2 regions of the Cytobacillus sp. T106 genome follow, and region 1 is predicted to be linked to the other one. Evidence: riboswitches for the same ligand, from Rfam matches in the RefSeq annotation. Region 1 holds a riboswitch; the other holds the start of a gene.
The links. Region 1 has a riboswitch for cyclic di-GMP ahead of ABU165_RS16290 (EAL domain-containing protein). Riboswitches for the same ligand answer to the same signal wherever they lie in the genome.
Positions count from the first base shown of each region.

Region 2: linked by a shared signal. The riboswitch ahead of ABU165_RS06935 (hypothetical protein) and the one ahead of ABU165_RS16290 (EAL domain-containing protein) in region 1 are both predicted to bind cyclic di-GMP.

Region 1 covers NZ_JBEUMK010000009.1:78,563-82,996, reverse strand. The annotation lists gene ABU165_RS16290 (EAL domain-containing protein) at 1-2,868, opposite strand, end outside; cyclic di-GMP riboswitch class I at 2,920-3,002, opposite strand; gene treR (trehalose operon repressor) at 3,119-3,844, shown strand; gene ABU165_RS16280 (lysine N(6)-hydroxylase/L-ornithine N(5)-oxygenase family protein) at 3,953-4,434, shown strand, end outside.
Region 2 covers NZ_JBEUMK010000002.1:531,895-536,328, reverse strand. The annotation lists gene ABU165_RS06940 (NEW3 domain-containing protein) at 1-1,777, shown strand, start outside; gene ABU165_RS06935 (hypothetical protein) at 1,821-2,048, opposite strand; cyclic di-GMP riboswitch class I at 2,147-2,229, opposite strand; gene ABU165_RS06930 (alpha/beta hydrolase) at 2,420-3,910, shown strand.

The DNA of each region.
Region 1 (4,434 bases):
GCCGTTCGGCAGAATATACCCTTCTTTTAGAAAGTCCCTGAACACACTGCCGGAAACAGGCCGGGAAAAGAGAAAGCCCTGGATTTCATCGCAGCCCTTCTTTTTGAGAAAATCCAGCTGTTCAAATTCCTCGACACCCTCAGCGACTACCTTCATATTCAGACCATGGGCCATGTCGATCAGGCTGGAGGTGATGGTGGCGTCCTCCAGATTGGAGATGATATTTTTGGTAAAAGATTTGTCTATTTTTAGCGTATTGAACTTGAATTTCCTAAGGTGCGTAAGCGATGAAAAGCCTGTTCCAAAGTCATCGAGAGACAGTTTTATTTTTAGCTGCCCAAGCTTTTCAAGCTCCTGGAGGACCTGGTCCGAATAGTGGATCAGGCTGGATTCGGTCAGCTCCAATTCAAGCAGCTTGGGGGAAATTCCATGCTTTTGGCAAAGGTCCCCGATCATTTCGGCCAGATTATTTTTGTAAAAGCGCTGTCCTGACACATTGATGGAGATTGGCACAAGGGAGAGGCCGCCTTTCTGCCATTCCTCCATCTTGGCTATCACATTTTCAATTACCCAGTCGCCGATTTCAACGATCAGCCCTGACTCTTCCGCAACAGGAATGAATTCCATCGGGGATACAATCCCCCAGTCAGGATGGTTCCAGCGCAGCAGGGCTTCGGCGCCTGCCAGCTTATGGGTCCTTGGCTCGATCTTTGGCTGGAATTCCACGTAAAATTGGTCATCCTTCAAAGCATTCCGCATATCTCTTTCCAGGCAGTACTTTTTGAATGATTCAATATTCATGGATGCGTTGTAAACCTGATGGCTGCTTTTGCCCATCTGCTTGGCATGGTACAGGGCGGCATCGGCATTGCGCGCCAGTTCCTCCGGCGTGCTGCCATTATTGGGATACAGGCTGATCCCGATACTTGCCGTAATGAATAATTCGTAGCCTTCAATCTCGTATGGCTTCTGGATGGTGCCTGTAATTTCCGCTGCCAGTCTGCTTGCATCCTCAATGCTCTCAACGTTCGGCGCGATAATGGCAAATTCATCGCCGCCCATCCTGGAAGCAAAATCATCCTTCCGAATGGAGGCCTTTATCCTGTCCGCCGCCTCTTTCAGCACCTGATCGCCAATCGGATGGCCCAGGGTGTCATTGATATGCTTGAATCGGTCAAGATCCAGATACATGATCGCGAATTTTTCCGGATTTTTGTCCTCGAACAGGCCATTCAGGGTCTGGTCGAACAGGCGCCTGTTCGGCAGGCCTGTCATATAATCATGATAGGCGAGGAATTCCATTTGTGCCTCGGCCTGCTTTTGGGCTGTAATATCAGCCACAATGCCATCCAGGCGAATGAGCCGGCCATTTTCATCATAGATGGGGATGAGGTGGTCGCTTACCCATTTGAGCTTTCCATCCCTCGTGATGATTCTGTATTGCTGCTTGATAATATTTCCTTCTGATATTTTATTCTGATTGTTCATCACTTCCCGCATATCATCCGGATGAATAGATCTATTCCATATACGGGGATCTCTATACAGTTCTTTTTTGGTATACCCATAGATAGCAAGGATCGCATCAGAACAGATCAGAACCTTTTTGCCAGCGGGGTCGAGCGACCATACACCCACATCTGAATTATTATAAAAGCTCTTAAATTGCTCTGTGTTCTCAGCCAGTCTGTCCTCTATTTCCCGCTGTTCCGTAACATCGCGCGAAATGCCGACCGCCCGTTCAGGATTGCCGTCACCATCGAGGATCAAGGTGGACTGATGATGGAGCCGGCGTACTTGGCCGTCCTTCCGGATGATCCGGTATTCCAGATTTGCCGGGGGCTTTTCCTCCAGGGATGCATGGTAATTTTTCAGAAACGGTGCAAGGTCCTCCGGGTGGATAAAGTCTTTATAATAATCAAAAGAAGGAATGAATTCATCTTTTGATACTCCGAACATTTCATACATATGCTCAGACCAGTAGGCGGAGTCTTCCTTGAAATAGTAGTCCCAATATCCGAAGTCAGCCGTCTTCTGGGCGAGATTGAGCCTTTCCTCCGCTTTCTGCAGCTTGCGCTCCTTTTCAGCCAGTTCGGTGATATCCTTGGCAATCCCGAATACGCCGGTTATCTGATTATCTGTAATGATAGGAATATTTGTGATATTTGCATCAAACTTTTCCCCGGATCTGTTGATGCCGGTCATATTGTAGTTTTGCGGTTTTCCTTTTGCGGCCAGTTTAAACATGCGCAGCACAAGGCTCATAGATTCTGGGGCAACAAATTGCCTGAAAGATATTCCATGCCTGTCGGGATCATAATCGAACAAACGGACGAGGGATTCGTTAAAGGCTGTCACATCTCCGTTTAGATCCAGTGAATATACGGCATCCGGATGGTTGTCAAAAAGAGATCTGTACATCTGTTCACTTATGCTGAGCTGTTGCTTTAAGTTTTCCTCGGCTGTAATATCCTTTGAGATCCCAATGATCCCGATGGTTTGGTTTTCCTGGATAATCGGGATGGCGACACTGTTTAACAGAATCAGCCCGCCGTCTCTGCGGTTGATCCGGAAAATATGTGTTTGGGTAGAACCCTGCAATACTGCCTGGAAGCTTGTCTCTGCCTTGGGGAGGTCTTCCTTGCAGACAAAGGGAAAAAATCCCCTCTTTTGAATTTCTTCTGCACTAAATCCTGTGGCCTTAACGGCCGCCTCATTTACTTTAAGGATTTGGCCTTCTTTATCCAGTATGTAAGCCAGGTCTGATGTGTTCAGGAATAAGCTTTCATAGATATGTATATTTTCAACCAGTGGGGCACCTGGTTCTTGAATAGTTGTTTTCAATTTTTGATTTTCTATTTTTTTCAATGATTTCTTCACCTTTCTAGTAATCTGGCAAGGTGTCATGCTAAAAAAATAGCAAGCAGCCCGGCTGCCATAGCAAAAGCCTTAGGCCCGCAGCTTTGCGTCTTTTACTTTCATAAAATTTGCCACTTATATAGTAACATATCCCTAATGTGGAAATCCTGGCAATTATTTTGGTAATATATAACTGATAACATGATTAGGCATTCTCAAACCGCTTCTATAACGGTAAAATAACCTTAGGTGATTAATAATGAAGAATAAATATCTGCTCATATACGAAGAACTGGCATCAAAGATACAGGATGGATATTATCCCGCAAGAAGCATTCTGCCGTCTGAAAATGAATTGACGGAGATGTTTGAGACATCGAGGGAAACGATTCGGAAGGCGCTGAATCTGCTGGCGCAGAACGGGTTCATCCAGAAGATACGGGGGAAGGGCTCGATTGTGCTTGATCTCAAGAAGCTGCAGTTCCCGATTTCCGGCCTGGTCAGCTTTAAGGAGCTGGCAGGAAAGATGGGCCAGAAGGCGGAAACCGATGTCGCGGAGTTTGCGCTTGCGTTCCCGGATGATGATTTGATGAGGCAGCTGCATATCAGGGAAGAGGAAAAGATATGGAAGGTATGCCGTGTGCGGAAAATCGAGGGCGAGCGGATTATCCTCGATAAAGATTTCCTGGTAGAAAAATTGGTTCCCGGCCTGACAGAAGAGATTTGCCGCAATTCAATATTTGAATATATCGAGAACACGCTGAACCAGAAAATCAGTTTTGCGAAAAAGGAATTCACTGTCGAGGAGCCGACAGAGGAAGACCGGAGGATGCTGGACCTGGAAGGATACCATTCCGTCGTCGTCGTGAAAAATTATATCTATTTTGATGATGCATCCCTTTTCCAATATACTGAATCACGCCACCGGCCGGACAAGTTCCGATTTGTCGATTTTGCCAGGCGGATGGACATGCCTTCAGGCTGACAGGATGTGCTGGATCGGGCTTGAAAAAATAAGAAAATGGGTAAAAACTAACAGATTAAAGTCTGTTAGTTTTTTTGTTGTGAAAAATCCTTGAGAAGGGGTAATAGCATGAACATATATAATCTGATTGGCATCGGCATTGGTCCCTATAATTTAAGCCTGGCGGTTATGCTGGAGAAGGTCCCTGGACTGACGGGGCTCTTTTTTGACAAAACACCGGAATTCTCCTGGCATCCCGGCATGCTGATTGAAGGCTCGGAGATGCAGGTGCCGTTTCTGGATGATCTGGTCACACTGGCTGATCCGACAAGCCCATACACGTATTTAAATTATCTGCACGAGCATGACCGGCTGACCCAGTTTTCCTATTTTCACCGGCTGGAGATCCCGAGGAAGGAATATAATCATTACTGCCAATGGGCAGCTTCAAACCTGGACAATTGCAGGTTCGGCATGGAAGTGGCCGATGTGCGGGACAGGGAGGAGAATGGAGAGCGCTTTTTTGAGGTGACAGTGCTGAATATGGACAATGGGCAGGAAGAGACTTATTTTGCCTATAATCTGATTCTCGGCACAGGGAATGAACCATT
Region 2 (4,434 bases), on a different contig from region 1:
CCGCTATATGCATAAAAGCCAGGGAATGGGCAACGATATCCCTGCTGCCCCAAGGCAGACAAATCTTGAGCTGCTGGATTCCGCGGTTGATACAGGCGGCAGCTCAGATCTTTTCGCAGGTGTTCCATATGATTTCAAGGAGTGGGCAGCCCAGCTTCCTAAAAAAGAAAAAGCTCTTCAAGTGCATTATGTTCAGCTGCAGAAAGAGCTTGATGCAATCATTGCCTCCTATCCGGATGCAGAACATATTTTTTCAAAAACACAAAAGGCTTTAAAAGCTGTCAGAAGCCTGGAGAAGAAAACCGGCAAGGCAAAATTGGACAGCAGCCTGAAGGCAGATCTTCTGCATAAGCTTCAAGTGAAGGAAGAACAGCTGCAGGAGCTCAGCTTTGAGGCTTCCGGACTGGAAGCAGACATTTCTGCAGATTCTTCTCTCCTGGTAAAGGGACAGAAATTCAATGTGAAGGTTACCCTTCGCAATAAAGGTGCAGCAGCCCTGGAAAAAGCCTCTGTGGTGCTCAACCTTCCTAAAGGCTGGAAATCTGAAGGCAGCGGAAAAGCAGCCAGCCTTGCTCGCGGGGCCTCAGCCACATTCAACTTTAAGGCTGAAGTGCCAAAGGACGCCGATTATTACCACGCTTATCAGGAGGACAGCATCACCGCCTCGATTTCTTATAAAAGCAAAGGCTCGGCTGTAGAACAGGTGAAAGGACTTGAGGAAACTGCTGCGGTTCTCCCGGATATTGCTCTGACTTTATCCCCCGAGGACATTATTGTAAATACATCCGACGTCCAAGAAGAAATACCAGTAGAGGTTAAAGTGAAAAATTACCGTCCAGGAAAAGCAGAGGCCTCTGTAGCTTTAAATGTGCCTAAAGGCTGGACTGTAACCCCAAAAGCAGCGAAGGTCAGCTTCTCAAAGCAGGCGGAGGAAAAAGCCGTACAATTTACCTTGTCTCCTCCTTCTAATATCAAGGCCGGGGATTTCTCCATTGAAGCCACAGCCAAATCAGGCGGCAAGGAATTCTCATCAGCCATCCAGGAAATCAGCTATGACCATATCGGAAACTTCTATTATCAGTATGATGCTAAAGTGAATGGCGTTGCCTTTGAGCTCCTCAAGCCGGAAGGGCTGAAGGTAGGCTATATCGACAGCGGCTTTGATAAAGTGGCCGATTATTTAACCAATGCCGGCTTTGATATCACTCAGCTGTCGGAGGCCGATCTGGCTTCTGGTGACTTGAGCAAATATGACACGATTGTTGTCGGCATCCGCGCCTATCTGTCGCGTGAAGATTTAAAGGCCAATAATGAGAGGCTTCATAAGTACGTAGAGGACGGCGGACATCTGGTGGTTCAGTATCACAAGCCAAACGACGGATGGGATTCTGAAGCAACTGCTCCTTTCCCGTTAACGATTGGAAACCCATCCATTGAGTGGCGGGTGACTGATGAGGATGCCAAGGTGGAAATGCTGCAGCCGGAATCTCCGCTGTTCAACTATCCAAACAAAATCACTGATGCCGACTGGGATGGATGGGTGCAGGAACGGGGACTGTATTTCCCGATGAAATGGGATGATCAGTATGAGACCTTTGTCCGTATGGCCGATCCGAACGAAGAAGCATTTGACGGCGGCATCCTGATGGCTAAGCATGGCAAAGGCACCTATCTGTATTCGAGCCTTGTCTTTTACCGTCAGATCCAGGGCCAGGTGCCTGGAGGGTATAGAATCTTCGCCAACCTGATCAGCTATGGAGCTGACCACCAGGAATAGAAAAAGAGAGTGAAGGGATGTATTCCTTCACTCTCTTTTTTTGCTACACAACTGCCGCATGTTTTTCGCTATATGATGACAGCTGGTGATCCAGCTTTCTGCCCGCAGCCATCAGGTTGGCCAGGCATTCCTTCCGGAGGCTGTCTGTACAGATGAAATTAAATTTCAGCTCATGCTCAAGCTGGGAGATGCTCGCTGATAGATTTTTCCCGCTCTCTGCAGCCTTTCTCAGCTGCTCCTCAAAAAACTCCGGTGTACCAAAAAAACTCATGTTTCTCCATCCTTTCCTTTCAGTAACTGCGCCAAAAGGTTCGGCCGATTAGCTCTGAAAGTACTAAGAATAAGATTCAAAGCTATTCCACGTATTACCCTGGCAGCCCGACGATCATAGCTTGCGCCTTAGACTCGCGGCTTTGCGTCCCTACTTTTCAATAAGTTTGCCTTTTTCAATTTTCATACTATTATCATATTACTTTTATCCTGTATTTTCAAATTTTTTTTTACATATTTTGAGTTTTTTCTAGTTTCTTATAAAAAGTGAATCAAATTGCCCATCTCTTGTTAATTCATTTTCTTTTACACCGATAATAAGAATACTCTAGAAAAAATTTCCGTCTCTTTAAGGATTAATTGGAGGACTTCATGACAATTTCCAGCAGAGGGGTAAGCTATCATATGCAGCAATCCTCCAAGGCGGGGGCAGAAACTATAGTGTTTGCTCACGGATTAGGAATGGATAGCAGTATTTGGAGCCGTATTATTCCCCATCTTACAGATGATTTTCACGTACTGACTTTTGATTTCACTGGCCATGGCTCAAGCAAGAAAATAGAGGGAAGTGCATCATGGGAGTCACTTTTAGAAGATTTCAGATCAATAGCAGATGCTGAAGGTTTATCCGGGTTTCATTTTGCCGGGCAGGGAATGGGTGTCCACCTAGGGATCCGATGGGCAGAAAGATATCCTTCCAGCCTCTCCTCTTTTATTGTTTTTACTACCAGTATCTTGTATCCAGCCGAATATTATCAATCTGTTTATAATACTGCTTCAAACCTGGCAGACCAAATGATCCCGAAACTGATTAGCAATATGGATGAAGAAAGTTGTACACTGATAAAGAATTCTTTAGGGAAATTGGACTTTCTTTCATATCTTGAATTGCATGATATGCTTTCAAAAACAAAATCATTTACGCTTTTTAACAGGATGACGATCCCCGTTCTGCTTTTAGCTGCAGAATATGATGATATCTCCCCGCCTTCTTTAGTATTTTTGGGCGGTGAAATAACAAACCGAAAACAGAGATTTCTAATTCCTGAAGCCTCACACCTCATCCAGTTGGATCAGCCTGCTTTAACAGCAGAAAAATGCATATCATTTTTATCAGGACTTTCCGGTGCTGCAATTCCGCGGTCAGGGAATATTAATCCCTTTCTTACAGAATTGATAAGATATATTGACAAGAGCCCGCTTCCAGGCCCGCTTTTTCCGGAGAAGAAACTGGAATTAAAGATCCTTGATGAATTTAAATTACTGGCAGACCAAAAAGAAATAAAAGGAAAATGGAACCAGAGAAAAGCCAAAGAATTGTTAACGTATCTATGCCTGTTTGGCTCCGCTTCAAGAGAGATGCTGGCTGACGTATTCTGGCCAGAGCTTCCGCAATCCAACTCGCAGAATCAGCTCCGGGTCAGCCTGACACACTTGCGAAAGATTTTTCAAGGCAGCGGAATACCAGATGTAATTAAAGTCGAGAATAATCATGTTTCCATCGATGCCAAAATAGAGCTCGATTCCCTTCAGCTCGACTCACAGCTCAAGGATGCACTCGAAAGCAATGATTGGACAAGAACTGTGCAATTAAAGGAAAAAATGATAAAACAGGTACCCGTAAAGTTTCTGCCGCAATTCAAGGCAAAATGGGCTGAAGAATATAGAAACTCACTTAACCTGAATTTCCTTAGACTATTAACCAAGACATATAAGCAGCATTTACATCTTAGAGAAATAACAGAAGCTTTGACAGATATGGAACTGATATTGAAGATTACTTCTGACAAATCAAAAATCCACCAGGAAATAAAGGAATTGTATGAGAAAATTGGATTTACAGCGCAGTATAACACAGTCTAATACCTTTCAGTATTTACCTAAAAAAATAGTAATTAAGTCATAAGCAGTCCAGTTTTCGTGGAGGACACTGTAAATGGCAGATGAGTCAGCGTATAAACTTGGTTGTTTATGTTGTTTTATCAATATTGATAAGATAGCAACACTAAAATAGCATAGCAATTAGCATCCCAAATAACACTTGGCAATAACTATCTTTAAAGTGCAATTTAGGGTGCTATTTTACTGCTATTAGAATGTGATTTAAATCTTCTCCAAGAAAACTATATAGCAAATAATTGCTCTTAGCGGATACAACAGAGGGGACGCTGATGAGTGAGTACCCAGTAATGGAATAATAAAGGGACAGTTTACTTTTAAATGCAGATCAGAAGTGGTTTTGGAAAAAAAGTAAAGTAAATTTCCCCCTATATATCTCAGTTAGAAGGGGACCTGGTTTCATTGTGTAAGAATGCAAACGTTTAGAGGGAAACCGCCTATTCAACTATTCAGCGATTGGGTGCGTTAATTGAATAAGAACAAAACTT